DNA from 2 places in the Denitrificimonas halotolerans genome. Region 1 is predicted to be linked to the other one. Evidence: riboswitches for the same ligand, from Rfam matches in the RefSeq annotation. Region 1 holds a riboswitch; the other holds the start of a gene.
The links. Region 1 has a riboswitch for thiamine pyrophosphate ahead of TOI97_RS02235 (sodium:solute symporter family transporter). Riboswitches for the same ligand answer to the same signal wherever they lie in the genome.
Positions count from the first base shown of each region.

Region 2: it holds a riboswitch for thiamine pyrophosphate, as region 1 does, so the genes downstream of both, thiC (phosphomethylpyrimidine synthase ThiC) here and TOI97_RS02235 (sodium:solute symporter family transporter) in region 1, are expected to answer to the same signal.

Region 1 is NZ_JAXIVU010000002.1:77,633-85,743, forward strand. It holds gene TOI97_RS02220 (LysR family transcriptional regulator) at 1-482, opposite strand, end outside; gene TOI97_RS02225 (TetR/AcrR family transcriptional regulator) at 769-1,437, opposite strand; gene TOI97_RS02230 (FAD-binding protein) at 1,597-3,333, shown strand; gene TOI97_RS02235 (sodium:solute symporter family transporter) at 3,401-4,840, opposite strand; TPP riboswitch at 4,937-5,043, opposite strand; TPP riboswitch at 5,146-5,241, shown strand; gene TOI97_RS02240 (3-oxoacyl-ACP reductase) at 5,289-6,062, shown strand; gene TOI97_RS02245 (LLM class flavin-dependent oxidoreductase) at 6,062-7,378, shown strand; gene TOI97_RS02250 (DUF3298 and DUF4163 domain-containing protein) at 7,424-8,111, shown strand, end outside.
Region 2 is NZ_JAXIVU010000026.1:8,618-16,728, forward strand. It holds gene TOI97_RS12330 (bifunctional aminoglycoside phosphotransferase/ATP-binding protein) at 1-1,425, shown strand, start outside; gene TOI97_RS12335 (NUDIX domain-containing protein) at 1,470-2,093, opposite strand; gene thiC (phosphomethylpyrimidine synthase ThiC) at 2,151-4,034, opposite strand; TPP riboswitch at 4,104-4,207, opposite strand; gene TOI97_RS12345 (TolC family outer membrane protein) at 4,370-5,800, shown strand; gene nadC (carboxylating nicotinate-nucleotide diphosphorylase) at 5,851-6,699, opposite strand; gene trmL (tRNA (uridine(34)/cytosine(34)/5-carboxymethylaminomethyluridine(34)-2'-O)-methyltransferase TrmL) at 6,964-7,425, shown strand; gene aceF (dihydrolipoyllysine-residue acetyltransferase) at 7,481-8,111, opposite strand, start outside.

The DNA of each region.
Region 1 (8,111 bases):
ATGGGAAGGTACCCTGTAATGTTGAGCGCACTTATAGCAATATCGGCAGCGTTATCTTGCAGTAACTCTTCTGTGCCGGAAAGTACTTCTTCCCGTAATAGTACCCTGCAGCCTTGACTTAAGGGTTTGAAGGCTTGCAGTGCTTGGACGATATTTTGACTGGGATATGCAACATCGACCACTAAACGTACTTCAGCTTCCCAACCTTCTTGCATTTGTTGAGCTAAGACCTCGAGTTGGCTTGCATCGGCGGTGAGTTGTCGTGAGCGGCGTAAGAGTACTTCCCCTATTGGAGTGAGTACCGCTTTACGGCCTTCGATACGCAATAGTGGCACGGCTAGCTGTTCTTGTAGGCGAGCAATGTTATAGCTGATGGATGATTGTGAGCAATGTAATGCCTGTGCTGCTTGTGCATAGCCGCCATGATCAATCACAGCTTGTAATATTTTCCATTGGTCTAAGGTGATGCGTGGTGCTTTCATCGGCAGGCTATCGTCAGTGATACTTAAGCTTAGGGTGTATGAATTGGTGTAGTAACACAGTTTGGGCTTGGTAGTTAAGTCGATTTATACCGTATTGCGATCCTTTAGAATGTTTGCGTTTAGAAAAATTACCGTAAACCCTCGCATAAAATCGGGGAACAGGGCAAGCATGTTGTCACACTAGATCAGCAGAAAGCATAACTAATTTATATCTTTACAGATCGACGACGAGCGTGTTCTGAGTGGCATTTAGATTATGACTGTGCGTGACAGGATCTGGTTCAGCTTATGCTGTGGGCTGTTGCTGACATCCGTTTAAAAAAACATCCACCACAAGGTCAACCCATTGTTGACGAGCAGTTTGATCAAATGAACGCAGGCCTAGACTTACTAAGCGTAGTGGTTCTAATACAACAGAAGCGATAAACAATTGAGAGAGTGGAGCAAGTGCATGACTGGTAAGATTTCCCTTAGCCTGTTCTTCTGCGAGTAGGGTTTCCAGGAGTTGTTGGCCTGCAAAAGCAGATTTTTCATCACTGAGGCGGGCCAGTTCTGGGAAACGCTCCGACTCAGCCACGATGATGTTATACATCCGTAAAGTTTTGGGATCAAGCAGTGCATCAAGCATGTGTAAGGCCAAGTCTTTTAGGCGCTCTTGCAAACTTCCTGAGTCGAGCACTATGGGCGCAAAATGTGTGCTCAACACTCGATTACTGACTGCAATAAATAAAGCTTCTTTATTGTTAAAGCGCGCGTACACCGTTGCTTTAGAGGTGCTTGCTTGTTTAGCGATGGCTTCGATGCTTGTGGCGCTAAATCCATCTTGTAAAAAATGTTCTTCAGCTGCGTCTAAAATGCGTACTTGAATATCTGCTGCTTGTTTAAGCGAAGGCCGTCCGCCTCGGCGAGTTGGCGCTTTTTTAGTTTTGTTCATTGTCGATGCTTGCTTGTCCATTGTGTTGTGTTCCAAAGTTTTATTTGAATAAACTAAACGTTGCGTTTAGTTTAAATCAAGTGGAATATTATGTTTGTGCTGTGACTTGCTCAATTGATTTAAAAATAGTGGTTGCCGTCAATGCAAGATAACAATAAAAACTTTGGAGGAGCTTCTGTGATGAATAAATTTGACCCTGATTCAGATGTATGGTTTTCATCAGTGCAGAGGCCTGAAATTATTGCTCAGGCTGACAGTATAGTGTGGGATGATGGTGCTGATTTTGTTGTAGTAGGGTATGGCGGCGCTGGAATGGCTGCAGCCTTGGAGGCGGTAGAAGGTGGCTTAGAAGTTTTAGCATTAGATCTTTTTGATGGTGGTGGCTCTACAGCTATGAATGGAGGGGTTGTGTATGCTGGCGGTGGTACCAGTGTGCAGCAAGAAGCGGGGGTCGTTGATGATGCAGAAGAAATGTATAAATATTTGCAGCTTGAAACCCAAGGAGTGATCAAAGATTCTACTTTGCGTCGGTTTTGTGAGCAAAGCCCCGCAATGATTGATTGGCTAGTGGATCATGGAGTGCGTTTTGACAGCACACTGTTTCGGGCTAAAACGTCTTATCCACCGCAAGGTTATTATCTTTATCATGCAGATAGTTCGTTAGCGCCTGCTTATGCTGCGGTTGCGAAACCAGCAGCGCGTGGCCATAAGGCTTGGTGTCCACCAACGAATGCAGCCATTGGCTTTGGTAAACACTTGACTGATCCGCTGCGTAAAAGTGCTTCTCGTAAAGGCGTTCGTTTTATGGCGCAAACTGAAGTACGGCGGCTCATTTTGGATGATAAGGGGACTGTACTCGGTGTTAGTGTGGTACAGCTACCGCCTGGCCCTGAAGCTGAGCGGTGCCGTAGGTTGATGGCGTTGGCGACCAAGTGGCAAATGATGCTGCCGAGCAGTTTTCCAGGTTTTAATATTACGAATGGTATTGCTGAACGTTATTGGAAGCGGGCTGATGAAATAAAGTCTGCACATAGCATTGTTCGTCGTATTCGTGCCCGTCATGGAGTGTGTCTGAGTACCGGTGGTTTTATTCAGAACCGTCCTATGGTGCAGCATTATGCGCCTGGCTATAGTGCTAGTATGGCGATGGGGGCTCCGGGCGATAACGGTAGTGGGATTCGCTTAGGTCAGAGTGTCGGTGGAGCTGTGGATCGCTTACAGCGCATCAGCAGTTGGCGCTTTTTGAATCCGCCACAAGCATTTTCTGCGGGAATGTTGGTGAATGCTCAGGGGGAGCGTTATGTTAACGAGGCGTTGTATGGTGCTGCTGTAGGGCAGGTACTCGGTGAAGAGCAGCAAGGTGTGGGGTGGTTGATTTTAGATAAAAACCTGTACCGTAAAGCTCAACAACAATTACGTAAAGATGACATGTTGCCGTTTCAACGGCAGCCGGGGAAATTGGCTTTACTCTTTGCTAAGAAAGCGCGGACTTTGGATCAGTTAGCCGCAAAGTGCGGCTTTGATCCACATACTTTACGTGAGACAGTAAAGCGTTATAACCACACTGCGGCGGGTTGGCAGGATGACCCTTTTGGTAAAGATCAAAGTGACATGCATAGCATTGTGGATGGGCCGTTTTATGCCATTGATGTTGGGGCGAAAAGCAAACTTTTACCGCTATCGACGATGACTGTGGGAGGCTTGATAGTGGATGAAGATACAGGGGAAGTCCTGCGAGAAGATGGCAGTCCTATACAGGGTTTATATGCTGCTGGTCGCGCAGCTTTGGGTTTACCATCGCATTTGTATATCAGTGGTTTGTCTGCTGCAGATTGTTTCTTCTCTGGGCGTCGAGCCGGTGCGCATGTGGTGGCACAAGCAACAACAGATGCCCCTACAGCTGATCCAAAAGTGTGAATCAGTGTTTAATATGCACTGCAATCTAAGCACCGACATATGTTAGCGTTTAGATTGCAGTGGACTTTTAGCCTTGTAAGTGTCGTACTCGCTTAGCCAATGCAGAGAAGTCAAAGCGACTACTGCTTGGCAATAGCAGCAAAATCAGCGAAATAATGACGGGCACCAAGGAGGCTAAAAGGAAAGATTCCAATAAGTAGGTGGTTGGTTCCCCTGGCGCTGGGAACACCAACAGGCCTGCGATTAATCCAGCTAAAGTGCTCAGCACAGCGTTATAGCTTTGGTAGCGCTCGCTATAGAAACCAAAGAACACAGGGAAAGCTGCAGCACAGCAGAGTAAGTCTGCTAATAAAAATAAGTACAGAATGCTATAACCCTGCGCAGCGACGAGTAAGACAGGTACAGACAATAAAATAATCAGCCAGCGTGAAATTAAGAGCAGTTTTTGTCCACTGAGTTGCGGTAATAAACGGTGCATATCCACTACGAAAATACTGGAAAGACCACTAATAGTAGAGTCGGCACTGCTCATGATTAAGGCCAAGCCAAAGGGTAACAGGCCAATAGCAAACCAAGTTGGAGCATCTGCTAATAGGACACTAAATAACGCGACTGAGCCGTCTCCAGGTAAGCCTAAACCGACAAAGGCTAAGCCAAATAAGCCCATAATAAAAATAATGGGGAAACTGAGTGCACCACTAAGAATAAAGCCGTTACGAATGACTTTATTATTGCGTGCGGCGAAAACACGTTGCCAAGTGCCTTGGTAAAAGAGCCCAGTGAGAACCACGGCGATAAAGAATGTAAGGCCAGATTTTAGGCCGTTGAGGTCCCAAGGATTTAAGAGCTGTGGGGCTTTATCTTGTAGACCTTGTAGCGCAGGAGCGATCCCCCCAGTGGCGTGCCAGCCAAAAGAAACGAGTACAATTAAAAATGGAATGATAACTAGCATCTGTAAGCGGTCGGTAAAAATAGTGACACGCAAACCACCGTAGAGGGTATAGAGCAGAGTTGCTGCCATAACAATGCTAGCGGTCAGCCACAAAGGCACTGGGGCCAGTAATGACACCATTTTAGCAATCGCGGTGAGCCCAGCAGTGAGGCTGATAAACATATAGAACATCATAATGATCAGTACGAAAGCATACATGACACGTCCGTATCGGCCTAGGACAAACTCAGTCAAGGCATGACCTTCAGGCATCAAGGTGCGAATGCGATTGCCTAGAGGAATCATGATTAAGCGGGGTACCAAAGCTCCTAGTGCATAACCAGTCACAGCGCCAATCCCACCCCACGTTGCGGCTTGCGCTGGACCAAATAAAATCCAAGTGCCCAAGGTGGTAGCTAATAAGGTGAGCAGTGTTGCGGTGCTGTTTTGGCTGTTACGGGCAACTAGAAAGTCATCCAGCTTATCTTGCGCTTGGCGTGCGTAGAGCAAGCCCGGAACAGCAAAAAGTATGGCGAATGCAGTGAGCCACACTACAGCAGTTGAAGTACTTAACATGGGTGGTTTCCTTGCCATTCGGCATTCGTATATACGCCTCTGTGGCGTAGAACAGGTACGACAGCAAAGAAATGAAAGGTGCGCAAAGGCAAGGCTATGATTAGCATTCTCCATCCCTTCGCTGGCATTACCCAGATCAGGTTCAAAGGGTTACTGCGCAGTTGCAGAGTCTCAGCCGTGATGTGGCGCCCCTTGGATGGCATACAGACTAAAAAGCTTGTGGGTGATTGTCAATTTTATCTGTTACTCCCTGTGCTGCTCGGTGTCGCTGTCTATAGTTTCATAGGGGATGTGTGCTATGGTTTTCGCTCGGCACGGGGTGTCCTTCTTTTGGGGCTGAGAGTATACCCGTTGAACCTGATCCAGTTCATACTGGCGAAGGGATGTCTGTCGCAGGTTAAGTTCCAGTCTGTCTATACATACCTTCGCCTCTTTTTTGAGGTGTCTAATGCAAAATTTTACCCGTCTTGATCAACAGCTGGTGCTGATTACTGGTGCAGCACGTGGTTTAGGGGCGCATTTGGTGCGTGCCTTTTTGCGTGAAGGTGCACGAGTAGTGATCAATTATTGCAACAGTGCTGAGGCAGCACAAAAATTGGCCAACGAAGCGCCAGATCAGCTGTTAGCGATTCAAGCGGATGTCACCGACAAAGAAGCGGTACAAGCGATGTTTATGCGGGCACGTGAGCATTTTGGTATGCCAGTCACCACCGTGATCAACAATGCTTTACCCAGTTTTTCTTTTAATGGTGACGCACGGCCAAGTGTTGAAGCTTTAACTCTTGCACATTTAAATCAGCAGTTTGAGGGTGTGGTTGGTGGTGCGCTCAATACAACGCAAGCTGCCTTGGCGGGTATGCGCGAAGCTGGTTTTGGTCGTATTGTGAATATCGGCACTAATTTATTTCAAAACCCTGTGGTGCCTTATCATGATTACACCGCAGGTAAGGCTGCCTTGTTGTCATTGACTCGTACTTTATCTCAAGATCTGGGTCCCGATAATGTAACGGTGAATATGGTATCTGGTGGTTTATTGCGTACCACAGATGCTTCTGCTGCAACTCCTGAGGCTGTATTTGAATACATTGCACAGAATACACCGCTGCGTCGTGTTACTACTCCAGCAGAGTTTGCCGATGCTATTTTATTTTTTGCTTCGCCTTGGGCGCGTGCGGTTACAGGGCAGAACCTCATTGTTGATGGTGGCTTGGTGAAAAACTGATGAGTACTGAACAAAAACAGCAACGCATGATGCATATTAATTTGTTTATTATGGGTTGTGGTCATCATAAAGCGGCTTGGCGCCATCCTGACTCTATGGTTGAGCAATTGGGTGATATCGCTTACTACGAGCGTTTAGCGCAAATTGCTGAGCGTGGCAAGCTAGATGCGGTATTTTTTGCAGATGGTGCTTCGGTGGGGAATGTTTCTGATGGGAGTCCTTGGTTTTTAGAACCGCTGACTGCTGTAGCTGCAATGAGTCGTGCTACAGAAAAAATCGGGTTTATCAGTACGGTCTCCAGTACTTTTTACACGCCATTTCATGCGGCGCGTTTGGTTGCATCGTTAGACCATATCAGTAAAGGCCGGATTGGTTGGAATGTGGTTACTTCGATGTTTGATGTGGAAGCGCGTAACCATGGCTATCAAACGATGCCACCTCATGCTGAGCGTTATCGTCGTGCAGAAGAATTTGTCAAAACAGTGTTAGGGTTGTGGGATTCTTGGCAAGATGATGCTGTAGAGTTTGATCGCCAGGGACATTATGCTAACCCAGATAAAGTACAGCCGATTAACCATGAGGGAGAGTTCTTTTTAGTGGATGGGCCATTGAATATCCCGCGCCCAGTGCAAGGACATCCAGTACTTTTTCAAGCAGGTGCTTCGGAACAAGGCCGTACTTTGGCGGCGCAATGTGCCGAAGCGATTTATGCGGTAGCTTACGATTTACCTGCTGCTCAAAGTTATTATCGAGACATTAAGCAGCGGGTGAAAGCTTCTGGACGTAACGCTGAGGTGCCGATTATGCCTGGTTTAGTGACCTATGTAGCTGCAACAGAGGAAGAGGCGCGGGCGAAACAACGTGAGTTGGATGAGTTGTTGCCAGTGGACGCTTCTTTACGTCAGTTGAGTGTGTTTACGGAGCAGGACTGTATGACTTGGGAGTTGGATGCGCCTGTTCCTCAATTGCCTCCATTATCTGAGTTTAAAGGTCCACAAGGACGTTACAGCACTATTTTGCGCATTATTGAGACAGAAAGCCCCACAGTACGTCAGTTACTAGGCCGTTTAGCAGCAGGTGGCGGTCATTGCACCATGGTAGGTACTCCTGAACACATTGCTGATAAGATGGAAAAATGGTTTCGCAATGAGGGAGCCGATGGCTTTAATTTAATGCCACCATCGTTACCTGAAGGCATTGAGGATTTTGTTGAGCAAGTGATTCCCGAGCTGCAACGTCGTGGTTTATTTCGTACTGAGTATGAAGGCAGTACTTTGCGCGAACATTTAGGCTTGGCCCGTCCTAATCATTATTAATCATTAATTGTGCGGTATTGTTCTGCAGAAAAGAGATGTCATGTGATGCAAAGACTTATACAGAGAATGATCAGTGGTGCTTTATTGAGCAGTGTGTCGTTAGGAGTGCTGGCGGCAGTAGATGTTGAACAGAAGGTGCCATTGATTGCACCTAAGATTGTGGAGGTTTCAGAGTTACATCAATGTTTTGATGAATCAGAAAATTCCTCTTGTGCAGAAATCAAACTTCAGGCAGAAATCACTGGCCTTGCTTGGTTGGATCAACAGTTGTTGGCAAAGCTGCATTTGACTGAAGTAAGCGATGTGATGGAATTGGATGCGCACATAAAATTGTTACAGCAGCAAAGTACAGACTGGCTGAAATCTAGTATTGATGATATTGCAGAGGTGCGTGGAGAGGATGCTTCGGCTTTTATTGCCTATGAGCATTCTGACAGCTTAAGGTTTATTGCTCAGCGGTACCATTTAGCCAGTTTTAAGCAGTTCTCTTATATGTACAGTGGCGGAGCTCATGGTATGCATGGGACGCGGTATTTTTTATATGACTTAAAAGATAAGAAGCAATTGCTATTAGCGGATATTTTGGAAGACAGTGTGCATTACACCTTGGTAGGTATGCTGCGAGAGGTCTATCGATATGAATATCCTGATTATGCGCAAAGTTGGATTGGGAATAGTGTAGAGGAACAAGCTGAAGTACTGTTGACTGATAACTTTTTTTTCCATGAACACG
Region 2 (8,111 bases), on a different contig from region 1:
AACTTTGGATTTTTAGATTTTACCGATGTTGAGGCCCGTAAACACTTTTGCAGCGAAGAGGTGCGCCTTAACAAGCGTTTAACAGACGGTTTATATCTCGAAGTCGTTGCTATTACTGGCTCCATTGATGCCCCTCAACTCAACGGTGACGGACCAGCGATCGAATACGCAGTAAAAATGCGCCAATTTCCACAAACCCAGCTTTTAGGCGATATGCAAAAACGTGGCGAGCTTTGTGAAACGCACATTGACGCACTAGCCAAACAAATCGCTCGTTTTCACGATGAGGCCCCACAAGTTCCAGCAGAACACCCTCTAGGTGATCCGCATGCAATTATGGCACCTATTCGTCAAAACTTTGAGCAAATCCGTCCACTTCTTAACGAGCCCGCAGACCTACAGCAGTTGGACGCGCTAGAAGCTTGGGCTGAAGACAGCTTTACTCGCTTACTTCCTTTATTAGAACAGCGTCGCCACAATGGTTCCATTCGTGAGTGTCATGGTGATATTCACCTAGGTAATGCAACCATGTTAGACGGCGAAGTTATGTTGTTTGACTGCATTGAGTTTAACGAACCTTTCCGTTTAATTGATGTGGCATCAGATGCTGCCTTCTTGGCTATGGACCTAGAAGACCGCGGTTTAAAACCTTTGTCTCGCCGCTTTGTCAGTACGTGGCTAGAGCTGACAGGGGACTACCAAGCTATGCCGCTGATCAATTTTTACAAAGCCTACCGTGCAATGGTTCGTGGCAAAGTTAACTTATTTCGTCTAGACCAAGAAGATGACCCTGTACAACGCGCTGTAATTGTTCGTCAATATCGTAGCTACGCCAACCTCGCGGAAAGCTACAGTGCCATTCCCTCACGACTACTCGCTATTACTCATGGCATTTCCGCCGTAGGCAAAAGCACCGTAGCAATGCGTTTAGTAGAAGCTTTAGGCGCTTTACGCTTTCGTTCTGATTTTGAGCGTAAGCGTTTATTTGGTGAGCAAGATGCCAGTGCTCAAAATATCTTAGGCGGAGGGATCTATAACCCAAATGCTAGTGCAGCAACCTATCAACGCCTTCATGATCTTGCCGAAACCGCACTTCTTGCAGGATTTCCAGTAGTAATTGATGCCACTTATCTGAAAGAAGAACAACGCCAAGATGCATGGAAAATTGCAGAGAAAACAGGTGCACCTTTCTTGATTCTTGATTGCCAAGCGCCAGATGAAGTGATTTCAATCTGGCTCAAGCAACGCCAAGCAGAAGGCCTAGACCCCTCAGATGCTACAGAGGAAGTCATTTTGGCACAGCGTCAACATTTAGAACCTCTCACTCCTACTGAAGTTACGCAAAGCTACAGAGTTGACACTCACGATGCGGCTACCTTAGATAATTTAATTAAACAAATCCGCAGCCGTTTACCTGGTCTCTAATCTAAACCCTTGGCTGCCTCTACTAGGATGCAGCCAAGCCCATATTAAAGTGCCAGCCAGTCTGCTCTAATCTGTTGCTTATTCAACGCTAACCACTGCAAGGCAATGATACTTGCGGCATTATCAATACGCCCATTTTGTACTGCAGCAAGTGCATCTTCTAACGGCCAGACGTGTACACGAATATCCTCCCCTTCCTCCGGCACACCAAACACTCCACCTACACCCTCAGTTGAGCAACGCCCCACATATAGATAGACACGCTCGTCTGATCCACCAGGTGATGGGTAATAACTCGTAACAGGAATCAACTCGTGCAGCTCTAAATTAGCTTCTTCAATGGCTTCTCGGCGTGCAACATCTTCCAGCATCTCATCGGTATCAATTAAACCAGCAACAATTTCTAACAACCAAGGCTCCGCGCTTTTATCTAGCGCACCGATACGAAACTGCTCAACAAGCACCACTGAGTCGGTCTGAGGGTCATATGGCAAAACACAAACTGCATCAGGTCGGACAAACAATTCACGGCAAATACGCGGCCCCATCTGCCCAGAAAATAAGCGATGTTTTAATTCCACACGATCCAACTGGTAAAATCCTTGAAAACAACGCTCTCGTCGTTCAATTTCAACATCATCAGCACCGTTCATTGCGCGCTTTAACATACATACCTCTCATAAAAAAGGTGGCCATTATGGCCACCTTAATAACCTTCTAAGTGTTTAAACCTGCTTATAAATAATAGACCCTTCTTCACGAAAACGTGAGGCCTGCTCTTTAAAGCCTGCTTCAATAGCCCGTTGCTCATCTGTTAAACCATTATCCTTCGCGTACTGACGTACCTCCTGGGTAATTTTCATAGAACAGAATTTCGGGCCACACATAGAGCAAAAATGCGCTACTTTAGCCGATTCTTTAGGCAAGGTTTCATCATGGAATGCACGCGCTGTATCGGGATCTAAACCTAAATTGAATTGATCCTCCCAACGAAATTCAAAACGCGCCTTGCTTAAAGCATCATCACGCAACTGAGCCCCTGGATGCCCCTTTGCTAAATCAGCAGCATGAGCAGCTATTTTATAAGTGATAATTCCTGTTTTCACGTCATCCTTATTCGGCAAACCTAAGTGCTCTTTAGGTGTGACATAGCACAACATCGCACAGCCATACCAAGCAATCATCGCCGCACCAATACCTGAAGTAATATGATCATAGCCTGGTGCAATATCAGTGGTTAGTGGTCCTAAAGTGTAAAAAGGGGCCTCATCACAACACTCCAGTTGCTTGTCCATATTTTCCTTAATTAAGTGCATAGGCACATGCCCTGGACCCTCAATAAAACACTGCACATCATGTTTCCAAGCAATTTTCGTCAACTCCCCCAATGTCTCCAACTCAGCAAATTGCGCTGCATCATTGGCATCAGCTACTGACCCTGGACGCAAACCATCACCTAAAGAAAAGCTCACATCATAAGCTTTCATGATCTCGCAGATCTCTTCAAAGTGCGTATAAAGAAAGTTCTCTTTATGATGCGCTAAACACCACTTGGCCATAATAGAACCACCTCGGGAGACAATTCCTGTAACACGTTTAGCGGTCAGTGGCACATAGCGCAACAATACTCCGGCATGAATCGTAAAATAATCCACACCCTGCTCTGCTTGCTCAATTAAGGTGTCTCGGAAAATTTCCCAGGTTAAATTTTCCGCAATCCCATCAACTTTTTCTAAGGCCTGATAAATTGGTACAGTGCCAACTGGAACCGGCGAGTTACGAATAATCCACTCACGAGTTTCATGTATGTTTTTACCTGTGGACAAATCCATGATGGTATCTGATCCCCATCGAATCCCCCAGGTGAGCTTGGCAACCTCTTCTTCAATGGACGATCCCAAAGCGCTATTGCCAATATTACCGTTGATTTTCACTAAAAAATTACGCCCAAGAATCATGGGTTCTAACTCAGGATGATTGATGTTGGCTGGAATAATGGCACGACCACGAGCAATTTCTGACCGAACAAACTCCGGCGTAATAACATTAGGAATACTCGCCCCAAAGCTTTGCCCAGGATGCTGATTATCAAGCAATCCCGCTTCACGTGCCTTTTCAAGCTTCATATTCTCTCGAATTGCTACAAACTCCATTTCCGGGGTAATGATGCCCTGACGCGCATAGTGCATTTGCGTAACATTTTTACCTGCTTTAGCACGTCGAGGATTCCGAATCTCAGCAAAACGCATTTTAGTTAATTCAGGATCATTTAAACGCTCTTGACCATACTCAGAACTGAGTCCAGACAGCAGCTCAGTGTCATTGCGCTCTTCAATCCATGCACTGCGTACTGCAGGCAAACCTTTACGTACATCAATACTAATACTGGGGTCGGTGTAAGGTCCTGAGGTGTCATACACTAATACTGGCGCATGCTGTTCAAGGCCCTCATCGGTATGGGTCGGAGTTAAGCTGATTTCACGCATCGGCACCCGAATATCAGGGCGTGACCCTTGCACATAAACTTTACGCGAATTGGGAAAAGGTTGGATCGACTGCTGATCTACTTGGGCTGTATTACTGAGGTACTCTGAAGCGGTGTGCGTCATGCGTTTGGTTCTCCAAAAAACACAATAAAAGCGTCGGGGGAACCAGCGGACATAGGCAGGCCTACCTTACGGCAAGCTTATCTTGTTTCCTACGCGAGTATTAACTCGATCAGGTTCAACGGGACCCGGATTAACCGATCTCAGCTCTCTGCAGAGCACCCCGACAAGAATCAATAGGCAGTCTACTCAGCACTTCATCTAAACTGCAAGTAAACTAAAGTCAGTGTTACTCTATAAGCATATATTATTTTCTTTCATAACGACCTGCTTGACCCGCTCAATAACTGGCCGTAGCCTTAAAATTATTTATATTTATGCAATCTAGGATATTAACGATGCGTCTTCTGTCGCTTACTTTTGTTATAGCTACAGTTTTGGGTTCAACCTCTGCCTATGCAGCAGCAAATACTCAAAACAAAGTGAACCTGCTTGAAGTCTATCAACTGGCTGTTGAAAACAATGCAGACTTGGCGGCAGCACGCGCCGACTACTTAGCGCAAAGCGAACGTGTACCACAGGCGCGTGCTGGCTTACTACCACAATTAGGTGCAGGTGCTAGCAACACCAACAGCCGAAGCAAAGTTGACACATCTATGGGCTCCACGGCCGCTTCACGCAGCGGCCTAGTTTATCAAGCAACTCTCAGCCAACCCTTATTTCGACTAGAGCGCTGGTACCAACTCCAAGCAGCTCAGTCAAGCAACAAACAGTCTGCTCTTGAATTGTCTGCTATTGAACAGCATTTAATTCTGCAAAGTTCAGAAGTGTATTTCTCTGTGCTGCGCGCTCAAGACAACTTAGCCGCAAGTCGCGCGGAAGAGAAAGCTTTTAAACGTCAATATGATTTAGCCAGCGAGCGCTTCGATGTTGGTTTATCTGACAAAACTGATGTACTACAAGCCCAAGCGGCATATGATGCTGCGCGCGCCAACCGCATGGTCGCTGAACGCATGGTCAGTGATGCTTTTCAAGCAGTAAACACCCTGACCAATATGGACTTCGCCGCGCTAGAAGGTGTGAAGCACAGCTTACCTGTACTCCCCCCACAACCTAACGATGCCACGGCTTGGGTTAATACAGCTACCGAGCAGAATCTGCAACTGCAAGCCATTAACTACGCAGTACAAGCAGCACAAGATAGCGTCAAACAACGTAAGTCGGGCCATGCCCCAACGGTTGATGCAATTGCTCAATATAAAAAAGGGGACAATGATCCTCTAGGATTCGTCAACAGCCCAAATGCTAGACTCTATAATGGCAAAGCAGAACAAAGCAGTATTGGCATTCAACTCAACATTCCATTGTACACGGGGGGGATGACTAGCTCCCAAGTGCGTGAAGGCGTTTACCGCTTAGATCAAACTGAGCAAATGCGTGAAAGCTTACGCCGCCAAACAGTACAAAATGCACGTAATTTTCATCGCGCGGTGAATACCGATGTAGAGCAGGTACAAGCACTCAAACAAGCAATTATTTCTAGCCAAAGCGCAGTAGAAGCCACACAAATTGGTTATGAAGTGGGCACACGCAATATTGTTGATGTGTTAGACGCACAACGCTATCTATATGCAGCAGTACGTAATTACAACAATGCGCGCTATGACTACATCTTAAATAATCTTCGTTTACAGCAAACCGCAGGCATTCTCAGCCCTGACAACTTGCAAGCCTTATCTACTTACTTAAATCCTGATTACAATCCAGATACAGATTTCTTGCCGCCTGACTTAGATCAAGCTATTGAAGCGAATTTACGGCGCCGCTAAAGATCAAACTGCCCTGCAGAGAACAGGGCAGCCTTTTAAACCTATAATACTTAAAGACTTAAACGCATCGAAAGATCGATGGCTTTAATATCTTTAGTCAAAGTACCCAACGAAATATAGTCCACACCCGTTTCAGCAATCGCACGGATACTTTGCTCATTGACTCCGCCTGAAGCTTCCAACTTTACCTTGGACGCTGCAAGCTTTACTGCAGTGCGCATATCCTCCAAACTCAGCTCATCTAGCATGATAATATCTGCGCCAGCAGCCAGCGCTTCACGCAACTCGTCAAGATTCTCCACTTCCACCTCAACCGGTTTACCAGGTGCAATACGGTGCGCAGCCTTCACTGTTGCTGCAACACCACCACAGGCAGCAATGTGATTTTCTTTGATTAAAAATGCATCATACAAACCTATACGGTGGTTATGGCAACCACCGCACGTCACCGCGTATTTTTGTGCTAAGCGCAAACCTGGCAAAGTTTTACGGGTGTCTAACAATTTCACCCCAGTCCCTTCGACCATGTCGGCAAAGTACTGGCTACGCGTAGCTACAGCCGATAAGCTCTGTAAAAAGTTTAACGCTGCTCGCTCGCCACTTAATAAGGAGCGCGCTTTCCCTTCGAGCTCAAACAACACATCATTAGCCTCAACACGCTGGCCATCAGACACCAACCAGTTGACCTTAACCTTATTATCTACTTGACGAAACACTTCATTGACCCAAGCGACTCCACTGATCACTGCCGGCTCACGAGTAATCACTCGGGCACTGGCCTGCTGATCAGCAGGAATCAGCTGCGCAGTAATATCACCAGAGCCTATATCTTCTGCCAATGCAATACGCACATTAGCTTTAATCTCTTCAGTCAACTGCTCAAGTAAAAGGTTCGCCATGTTCTACTCCTCGATAAATTACAATGATTATAAAGCCTTAACCTCGTATTCATAGTAAGCCTGTAGGCAATAGCACAACTTGCCCAAATGTTTTTACACAACCACATAGATAAGCTTAGTCACCAACCCTTAGTATGCAGCCTTAGCATACCGCCACCACCGACTGGTGTGCTTCATGAATACCCTAACGATAGGTATGCTCAGTGTCTCTTAAACAACAATTCCAATGTAGAATTGTTGTTTATTTTCTTATCAGGATTCAGCATGCTTCACGTCATCCTCTTTGAACCAGAAATCCCACCCAATACCGGCAATATTATCCGTCTTTGCGCTAATGTCGGTTGCAATCTACATTTAATTGAACCTTTAGGCTTTGTCTTTGATGATAAACGACTACGCCGTGCGGGGATGGACTACCAAGAGTTTGCCAATGTACAACGCTACGCGAACTTGCAAGCGTGCTTAGATGCCCTTAATCAACCGCGCTTATTTGCTTTCACCACAAAAGGCTCACGTAATTATGCAGAAGTTACATACCAAGATGGTGATGCTTTTATTTTCGGCCCAGAAACTCGCGGACTGCCAGATGATGTGCGCAACAGCATAGCACCAGAACAACGATTACGTTTGCCTATGCGTGAAGGCTCACGCAGTCTGAACCTATCTAATACTGTGGCTATTGCTGTCTACGAAGCTTGGCGTCAATTAAACTTCACTCAACAATAAAAAACACCCCGCCAAGCAATATGCCTGAGCGGGGTGTTAATTGGGATAATCGGTTTTACAGAAGTAAACCGCGTATTTCTGCTAGCAATTCACTAAGTCGTCGCGTGAACTGTGCTGCAGCTGCACCATTAATCGCACGGTGATCGTAAGATAAGGACAACGGCAACATTAAGCGTGGATCAAAGCTTTCACCATTCCAAACCGGCTGCATGGTAGCGCGGGATACACCTAAAATAGCCACCTCAGGTGTATTCACAATCGGCGTAAAGCCAGTACCACCAATATGCCCCAAACTAGAAATAGTAAAACAAGCACCTTGCATATCTTCAGCACGTAATTTTTTATTACGCGCCTTGTCAGCCAGTTCCGCAGCTTCTCCGGCCAATTGCAATAGGCTCTTCTGATCAACATCTCGAATTACAGGAACAAGCAAACCGTCGGGTGTATCAACAGCAAAACCTAGATGCACATACTTCTTGCGAATCAATGCTTTGCCACTAGGTGCTAACGAGCTATTAAAGTCTGGCATTTCCTGCAACAGATGTGCACAGGCCTTTAATAAAAATGGCAAAATCGTCAGTTTAACACCGGCCTTTTCAGCAACCCCTTTTTGCCCGACACGGAACGCCTCCAGCTCAGTAATATCTGCCGACTCAAACTGGGTCACATGTGGCACGTTGAGCCAA